DNA from 2 places in the Azospirillum sp. A26 genome. Region 2 is predicted to be linked to the other one. Evidence: riboswitches for the same ligand, from Rfam matches in the RefSeq annotation. Region 2 holds a riboswitch; the other holds the start of a gene.
What was found. Region 2 has a riboswitch for cobalamin ahead of ABNQ39_RS37065 (ribonucleoside-diphosphate reductase subunit alpha). Riboswitches for the same ligand answer to the same signal wherever they lie in the genome.

Region 1 (4,409 bases), on a different replicon from region 2:
CATCGCCAGGGCGGCCGGATCGGGCTGCGCCGGCAACTCCATCACGAAGCTGGTGAAGTCGTCGTGGTCGTGGCCCTCTTCACCGTCATGATGGCTGGGACGGTTGGCAAGATCGTCCTCCACCGCCGCACCGACACCGAGCAGAACCAGCGGATCGACCGCACCCTGGGAGGCACGGACCAGCTTGGCGTCGCGGCCGACCGTGTGGGCGAGGGCGCCGCGGATCAGCTCCTCGACACGGGCGAGGTCGCCGTCGGCCAGCAGATCGGTCTTGTTGACGACGATCAGGTCGGCGCAGAGCAGCTGGTCCTCGAACACCTCCTCGATCGGCGTTTCGTGGTCGACGGTGCCGGCGGCGTCGCGCTGGGCCTCCAGCGCGGCCGGATCGGGGGCGAAGCGGCCCTCCGCGGCGGCCGAGGCGTCCACCACGGCGATGACGCCGTCGACCGTGACCCGCGTCTTGATCGCCGGCCAGTTGAAAGCCTGGACCAGCGGCTTGGGCAAGGCGAGGCCGCTGGTCTCGATCACGATGTGCTCGGGCGGGTCCGGGCGGGCCAGCAGCTTCTCGATGGCCGGGACGAAGTCGTCGGCGACGGTGCAGCACAGGCAGCCGTTCGCCAGTTCGATCACGTCGTCTTCGGTGCAGGTCGGGTTGCCGCAGGCGCGCAGGATGTCGCCGTCGATGCCGACATCGCCGAACTCGTTGATGATCAGCGCCAGCCGGCGGCCGTCGGCCTTTTCCAGCAGGCCGCGGATCAGCGTGGTCTTTCCGGCGCCGAGGAAGCCGGTGATGACGGTCGCCGGAACCTTGCCGGCGGCCGTTTTCGCAAGAGCGGACATGGGATGGAGCCTCCTTAACGCGCGCCGGGCTGAACCCGCAGGGCCGGCTGCCGTTCGGCCGGTTCGACCACGCCGCTCATCAGCCAGCCGCAGACGGAGCCGAGGATCGCCCAGAACAGGGCGGCGGATCCGAGCGAGGCGGTGACGAAGCGGGCGGCCAGTTCCGGCGGAACGGCACCCTCGGCGCTTTCCGGATGGGGGGCGCCGATCAGATGGGGCAGCGCTGCGGCCAGAACGGCGACGGCGATGACCAGACGGTTGCGGGCGAAGGCGAGGGTGGCGATGCCGACGCCGGCACCGGCCGCGGCGGTCAGCCACCAAAGCTGACGCAGCTCCAGCTCGGCCCCGGCCATGCCCGGCAGCTCCGGGGCCAGACCGAAGGACGGGGCCAGCGAGACGGCGACGAAGCCGCCCATGCCCCAGACCAGCCCGCGGCGGGCATCGACCGGCCGGCCGGCCAGCAGGATCGCGGCCGCCAGCAGCAGCGCATAGGCGACACCGGCGATCAGGTTGGTGGCGATGGTCAGGCCGATGCGCTGCATCGCCTCGTCCAGGGTGACCGGCACGCCTTCGCCGATCTCGCGCACGGGGCCATGCTGGTGGCCTTCGGCGTGGCTGGCGGCCGGAGCCCCAGCCGGAGCGGCAGTCGTAGGCGCGGCGGTTGCGGGAGGCGGGGTCACCACCTCGTATTTCTCGGCTTCGAGGATCAGCGGGACGGTCGTCGCCTGCTGAACGACGGAAGCGGCCGTGCCGGAGAGCACGCCCGCGACCAGAGCGGCTGTGAACAGCCGCCGGATCAAATCCATGACCCGCTGCTTAGTGGCAGGGGAACGCGAAGGAATGACGGGCGTCGTGCGCCGCATCGTGGATTTGCTGCGGCTGGGCGAAGCCGACGCCGTACAGCAGGAAGCTGCCGAGCAGGATCGCGGCAAAGGCGGCGACCGCAGTCTGGGCGGCGCTGCGGGTCGCGGAACTGGCGGCAGCGGCGTTCATCGAACGGGCATTCATAGAAAACATCCTTGTTCTCCCGCCACACCCGGCGGGGTTGGAAAAGGTCGGTCAAGTCCGCCGGCAGGTTTCCTGGCTTGCGGGTCGCTGCATCGCCGTCCGCCTTCCCGGCCGCGGAGGGCCAGTGGCATGATGGACGGGATGCTCGCCGCTTACAGTTGCGGGGGCAGCCGCGGCATTGGCGCTTCCGGGGATCCCGGAAAGCTCCGCACCGCATTCCCTATTATCCCCGCCGCCCGTCAGGACGGGCAGGGCACCGTTGGACAGCCACCATCGCAGTGCCGCGCCCGTTTGGCAAGCCCACAATAAGGCGTCTGCCACACGGACGATCTTGCATGCAGACACTTTGGATGCTGTCATGTTTTGTAGACAGAGTGTCCAGGGATCCGACACTTTCCGACGCAAGGGTGTCGGCCAGGGGGAGGACGCCGCAGCGAAACCCGCGGAGAAACAATGGGTCAGGCGGCCCGGCCGAAGCGACCCCGCATGTGGCATGCTTCGTGCGTACAACAATCGGTGAAACGTCCCGCCGCACGGCGGCCGCCGGGCATATGCCCGGGACATAAGGACGAACGGGAGGAGAATTCGCGACCGATGAACGCCGCACCGAACGACGACATCATCCTGGAAGCGCGTGGTCTGACGAAGGAGTTCAAGGGCTTCGTGGCGGTTCGGGATGTGAACCTTCAGGTTCGCCGCGGCACCATCCACGCGCTGATCGGCCCGAACGGCGCCGGCAAGAGCACAGTGTTCAACCTGCTGACCAAGTTCCTCACCCCACCCGCGGCCGAATCCTCTACAAGGGCCGCGACATCACCCGCACCAAGCCGGCCGACATCGCGCTGATGGGGCTGGTCCGCTCCTTCCAGATCTCCGCCGTCTTCCCGCACCTCAGCGTGCTGGAGAATGTCCGCGTCGCGCTCCAGCGGCCGCTCGGCACCAGCTTCCATTTCTGGAAGTCCGAATCGTCGCTCCACGACCTGCACGACCGGGCTTTGGAGCTGATCGAGGCGGTCAACCTCACCCCCTGGGCCGGCCATCTGGCGGCCGAGCTGCCCTATGGCCGCAAGCGCGCGCTGGAGATCGCCACCACCCTGGCGCTCGACCCGGAGGTGATGCTGCTCGACGAACCGCTGGCCGGCATGGGCCATGAGGACATCGAGGGCACCGCCGCCCTGATCAAGCGCGTCGCCGCCGACCGTACCGTGCTGATGGTGGAGCACAACCTGTCGGTCGTCGCCCACCTGTCGGACACCATCACCGTGCTCCGCCGCGGCGAGATCCTGGCGGAGGGGCCGTACGAGGTCGTCTCGAAGAACCCGCAGGTGATGGAAGCATATATGGGGACCGGACATGCCTGACGGGATGAACACCAAGACGGCCATGCTGGAGATCGCCGACCTGCACGGCTTCTACAGCGAAAGCCATGTGCTGCACGGCGTCAGCCTGGAGGTGCGGCAGGGCGAGGTGGTGACGCTGCTGGGCCGCAACGGCGCCGGCAAGACCTCGACCATGCGCGCCATCATGGGCATCATGGGCAAGCGCACCGGCTCGATCCGCTTCCAGGGCAGCGAGTTGATCGGCATGGCGCAGCACAAAATCCCGCGCCTCGGCATCGGCTATGTGCCGGAGGAGCGCGGCATCTTCTCAAGCCTCAGCGTGGACGAGAACCTGACGCTGCCGCCGGTGGTCAGGGAGGGCGGGATGACGGTCCCGCAAATCCATGAGCTGTTCCCCAACCTGAAGGGCCGCGGCTCGACGCAGGGCACGCGGCTGTCGGGCGGCGAGCAGCAGATGCTGGCCATTGCCCGCATCCTGCGCACCGGTGCCACGTTGATCCTGCTGGACGAGCCGACCGAAGGGCTGGCTCCGGTCATCATCGAGCAGATCGGCGTCGCGGTGCGCGCCCTGAAACAGCGCGGCTTCACCATCGTGCTGGTGGAGCAGAATTTCCGCTTCGCCACCACCATCGCCGACCGCCATTACGTGATGGAGGAAGGCCATGTGGTCGACATGATCCCCAACGACCAGCTCCACGCCAACATGGACAAGCTGCACACCTATCTCGGCGTGTGAGCGGGAGAGGACAGTCCGATGTCGCACCTGTTCGGCATTCCGCCGCAAGCCCTGTTCGGCCAGCTTCTGCTCGGCCTGATCAACGGCTCCTTCTATGCGCTGCTCAGCCTGGGGCTGGCGGTGATCTTCGGGATGCTCAATGTCGTCAACATGGCGCATGGCGCCTTGTACATGGTCGGCGCCTTCGTGGCGTGGCTGCTGCTGACCTACCTCGGCATCGGCTATTGGGGGGCGCTGGTGCTGGCGCCGCTGGCGGTCGGGGCGGTCGGGCTGGTGCTGGAGCGCACCATGCTGCGCCGGCTCTACAAGGTCGACCACCTCTATGGCCTGCTGCTGACCTTCGGGCTGGCGCTGATCTTCGAGGGCGCCTTCCGCCACCAGTATGGCGTGTCGGGGCAGCCTTACCCGATCCCCGACCTGCTGAAGGGCGGCACCAACCTCGGCTTCATGTATCTGCCGACCTACCGCGGCTGGGTGGTGGCGGC
Region 2 (4,409 bases):
GCTGTTCGCCCTGGTGTTCGCCTTCGCCTATGGCCGGATCGGCAGCCTGAGCCCGCGTGCGCTCGCCGCCCTGCTGGCGGCTGCCGCGTTCGTGGCGATCTATCTCGTCCCGGATCTGAAATACCCCGCCAACCCGCCGGCGGTCGGTGTTCCGGAAACCATCGGCTACCGCACCGGGCTGTATTTCTTCATGATGGTCTTCTCCATCGCGGCGCTCGCATTCGCTGTGACGTTCCAGCGGTCACTGGCCGTGCGTCTGGGCGGTTGGAACGGTGGCATCCTGGCCGCCGTGGCCTTCGTCGCCATCGTCGCCGTCGTCAGCGCGCTGCTGCCGGACATCAACGAGGTGCCGTCGGAATTCCCCGCCCTTCTTCTGTGGAAGTTCCGCGTCGCCTCGCTTGGCATCCAATTCCTGATGTGGACGGTGATCGGCCTCGCTTTCGGTGCCCTGGCCGAGCGGGTGCTCGTCGGCCGGACCGGTGGGGCCGCTGCCTTGCGGGTCCGGTCCGCCTGACCACGTTTCAGAAGACGGATCGATGATCACGAGAGGCCGGCTAAATGCCGGCCTCTTGCTTTCCGGCCGCCAGGTGTTTCCGGAAACTCCGGCACACAGGAGCGAAGTCCTTGCAAACGCCCATTCAGCGTTTCCGTTGCCGCCTCCGGACAAAGCCGGCTGGAGATCGCGGGCACCGCTTCCCGGTGTTGAAGGCGATGGTGCCGTGCCTTATCGGTGTTCTGCTGGTCGCGGCCATGCCGGGGCGGGCGATCGCTCACCGGTCGAGCGTCGTGGCCGCGGACGGCCTTCCCATTCCGGGTCTGACTCATGACCAGCTGGCCGTGGTCGCCGAATACCGGGAAGCGGTCCTCCGTGTGGCAGATCGCCAATCCCGGCGTGACGAAACCCTGATCCGGCTGCGCAACTTCGTCGACATCCAGCGCATGGCCTGCCTGTGGGGGATGGTCCCAGATAGCCTTGCCGACGAGGACAGTCCCTTCAACGAATGCAGCCATGCCTATTTGTCCGGGACCATGGCTCTGCTTCTGCATCTGCGTGATCGCGAAGGTGTTCAAGGACATGGTCCGGAAGAGGCCAGCCAACTGCTGAACCGGGTGGCCATGGCGATGCTGGCGAAGGAAACCGCGCCGATGCTCTGCGCCTATAGCGGCGACCCCTTCAACACGGCCGACGTGATCGCCCCTCATTGGATCGACGTACCGTTCCACCCAACCAGCCTGTTATCCTTGTCCGGGGTCGCGGTTCTCCTGGCAGCCGCTGTCGGCGGCTTGTGGAGGGGAATGGCGCGGATCGGCGCGGGCAGCACGGCGAGATAAGGAGCTGTCGGGGCCAGCCGCGTGTCGACGGTTGCGGCTCGCCCTTTCCTCTTGGCGGGTCTCGCATGAACCGTATTCGGCCATCGGTATGGCTTGACACCGCCGGGGCTTCCCGCTACTTCATCTTGCGTTACGGTTCCCTGGATATTCTATATCTAGGGCTAAGAGGGAAGCCGGTGAGCCGCCACCCTGTATCAGGGACGTGCGGCAAGGCCGGCGCTGCCCCCGCAACTGTGAGCGGAGAGCGGTTTCGTCGTTTTCAGCGCCACTGGTGCCAACCCTTTCCAAGGGCGGCGCCGGGAAGGCCGGACGAAACTGCGGTGACCCGCAAGCCAGGAGACCTGCCGTAACCGAATGAACGTCCACGGGCGGGGTGTCCCGGTGGTGCGCTTGCCGATCGGCGGGGCCTTTTTGCGCCTGCGCTTCCCGCAAGTCGTGCTCCCGTGCCGCTCCCGTCGCACAAGAACAAGGGATCACGGATGCCGGCGCTCGCTCAAGACCTCGCCCAGGACCTTGCCCAGGACTTCACCCGGGATTTGGCCAACGGCTTCGACCGTCACGGGAACCTGCTGACGCTGCCCCGGCGCCCGTCCGGGCAAACCGGCGGCCGCGCCCCCACGGAGCGCTGGACGCCGCCCGACCCCTCCGTCATTCGCCTCGACCGCAGCCGCGATGCCCTGCTGACCGCCTTCGGCAAGGCGACGCTGGACGACCGCTACCTGCTGCCGGGCGAGAGCTATCAGGACCTGTTCGCCCGTGTCTCCGCCGCCTACGCAGACAACGCCGCGCATGCCCAGCGGATCTACGACGCCATCTCGCGCCTCTGGTTCATGCCGGCAACCCCGGTGCTGAGCAATGGCGGCACCACCCGCGGCCTCCCCATCTCCTGCTTTCTCAACGCCGTGCCCGATTCGCTGGACGGCATCGTCGAAGTCTGGAACGAGAATGTCCGGCTGGCGTCGAACGGCGGCGGCATCGGCACCTATTGGGGCGGGGTCCGCTCCATCGGCGAAGCGGTGAAGGGCTGCGGCAGCACGTCGGGCATCATCCCCTTCATCCGGGTGATGGACAGCCTGACGCTGGCGATCAGCCAGGGGTCGCTGCGCCGCGGCTCGGCCGCCGTCTATCTCGACATCCACCATCCGGAGATCGAGGAGTTCCTGGAGATCCGCAAATCCTCCGGCGACTTCAACCGCAAGAGCCTGAATCTGCACCACGCCATCGTCATCACCGACGCCTTCATGGAGGCGGTACGCGATGACAGACCCTTCCCGCTGATCAGCCCGAAGACCGGCACCGTCCTCAGGCACGCCAACGCCCGTCAGGTCTGGCAGAAGATCCTGGAAGTCCGCATGCAGACCGGGGAGCCCTACCTGCTGTTCGGCGACACGGTGAACCGCGCCCTGCCCAAGCACCAGCGCGAGCTTGGCCTGCGCGTCACCACCTCCAACCTGTGCAGCGAGATCACCTTGCCGACCGGCAAGGACCATCTGGGCAACGACCGCACGGCGGTGTGCTGCCTCGCCTCGATGAACCTGGAGACCTGGGACGAGTGGAAAGGCGAGGAAGGGCTGGTCGAGGACGTTCTGCGCTTCCTCGACAACGTGCTGACCCGCTTCATCGAGGACGCACCGGAGGGCATGGAGAACGCCGTCTATTCGGCGATGCGCGAACGGTCTGTCGGGCTCGGGGTGATGGGCTTCCACTCCTTCCTCCAGGCCCGTGGCATACCCTTCGAGGGTGCGATGGCCAAGGTGTGGAACCTGCGCTTCTTCCGCAAGCTGCGCCGCGACGCCGACGCCGCTTCGGTCGCACTGGCCCACGAGCGCGGCCCCTGTCCCGACGCCGCCGAGCGCAACATGATGGTGCGCTTCAGCCACAAGCTGGCGATCGCACCGACCGCCTCGATCAGCATCATCTGCGGCGGGGCCAGTGCCTGCATCGAGCCGATCCCGGCCAACATCTACACCCACAAGACGCTGTCCGGCTCGATGTCGGTGCGCAACCCGCATCTAGAGAGGCTGCTGGCCGCCAAGGGCGCCGACCGGCCGGAGATCTGGCAGTCGATCATCGAGCATGAGGGCTCGGTCCAACACCTCGATATCCTCGGCGAAGATGAGAAGGCCGTCTTCCGCACCGCCTTCGAGATCGACCAGCGCTGGATCATCGAATTCGCCGCCGACCGCACGCCCTTCCTCTGCCAGAGCCAGTCGATCAACCTCTACCTGCCAGGCGACATCGACAAGTGGGACCTGCACATGCTGCATTGGACGGCGTGGGAGCGGGGGCTGAAGAGCCTCTACTACTGCCGCTCCAAGTCGGTGCAGCGCGCCGCATTCGCCGGCAAGGACAGCGCCATGGGCAAGGCGGAGGCAATGCAGACGCCGCGCACCGACTACGAGGAATGCCTCGCCTGCCAGTGACCGGCGGTCCGACCGCACCCCTCCTTTCCGCCATCACGGATCCGTCGCCATGACCTCGCTTCTCCACCTCGATCCCGTCAGCCTGATCGGCACCGGCCGCGTCGGCCTGCTGCAGGGCTCCGCCGCCTACAATGTCGAGCGCTACCCCTGGGCCTACGCCTACTGGAAGAAGCAGCAGCAGGTGCACTGGATGGGCGAGGAAGTCCCGCTCGGCGAGGACATCAAGGACTGGACCTCCGACCGCGTCACCGATGGCGAACGGAACCTGCTGACCCAGATCTTCCGCTTCTTCACCCAGAGCGATGTCGAGGTCAGCGACAATTACCTGAAGCGCTACATGCCGATCTTCCAGCCGCTGGAAGTGCAGATGATGATGGCCGCCTTCACCAACATGGAGACGGTCCACATCGACGCCTATGCCCTGCTGCTGACCACCATCGGCATGCCGCAGACCGAGTTCGCCGCCTTCCGCGATTATGCGGAGATGCGCGACAAGGCCGACTACATGCACAGTTTCGGCGTCGGCACGGTGGCCGACGTGTCGCGCACGCTCGCCATGTTCGGCGCCTTCACCGAGGGCATGGCGCTGTTCGCCAGCTTCGCCATGCTGCTGAACTTCCCGCGCCATAACAAGATGAAGGGGATGGGCCAGAT

Region 1: another riboswitch for cobalamin. It lies ahead of ABNQ39_RS33535 (CbtB domain-containing protein); the one in region 2 lies ahead of ABNQ39_RS37065 (ribonucleoside-diphosphate reductase subunit alpha).

What each region holds. Positions count from the first base shown of each region.
Region 1 covers NZ_CP170476.1:574,209-578,617, forward strand. Annotated here, with positions in the region: gene cobW (cobalamin biosynthesis protein CobW) at 1-840, opposite strand, end outside; gene ABNQ39_RS33530 (CbtA family protein) at 855-1,646, opposite strand; gene ABNQ39_RS33535 (CbtB domain-containing protein) at 1,657-1,848, opposite strand; cobalamin riboswitch at 1,894-2,124, opposite strand; partial or broken gene ABNQ39_RS33540 (ABC transporter ATP-binding protein) at 2,443-3,209, shown strand; gene ABNQ39_RS33545 (ABC transporter ATP-binding protein) at 3,202-3,924, shown strand; gene ABNQ39_RS33550 (branched-chain amino acid ABC transporter permease) at 3,943-4,409, shown strand, end outside.
Region 2 covers NZ_CP170478.1:234,389-238,797, forward strand. Annotated here, with positions in the region: gene ABNQ39_RS37055 (CbtA family protein) at 1-514, shown strand, start outside; gene ABNQ39_RS37060 (hypothetical protein) at 625-1,332, shown strand; cobalamin riboswitch at 1,449-1,695, shown strand; gene ABNQ39_RS37065 (ribonucleoside-diphosphate reductase subunit alpha) at 1,812-3,755, shown strand; gene ABNQ39_RS37070 (ribonucleotide-diphosphate reductase subunit beta) at 3,805-4,409, shown strand, end outside.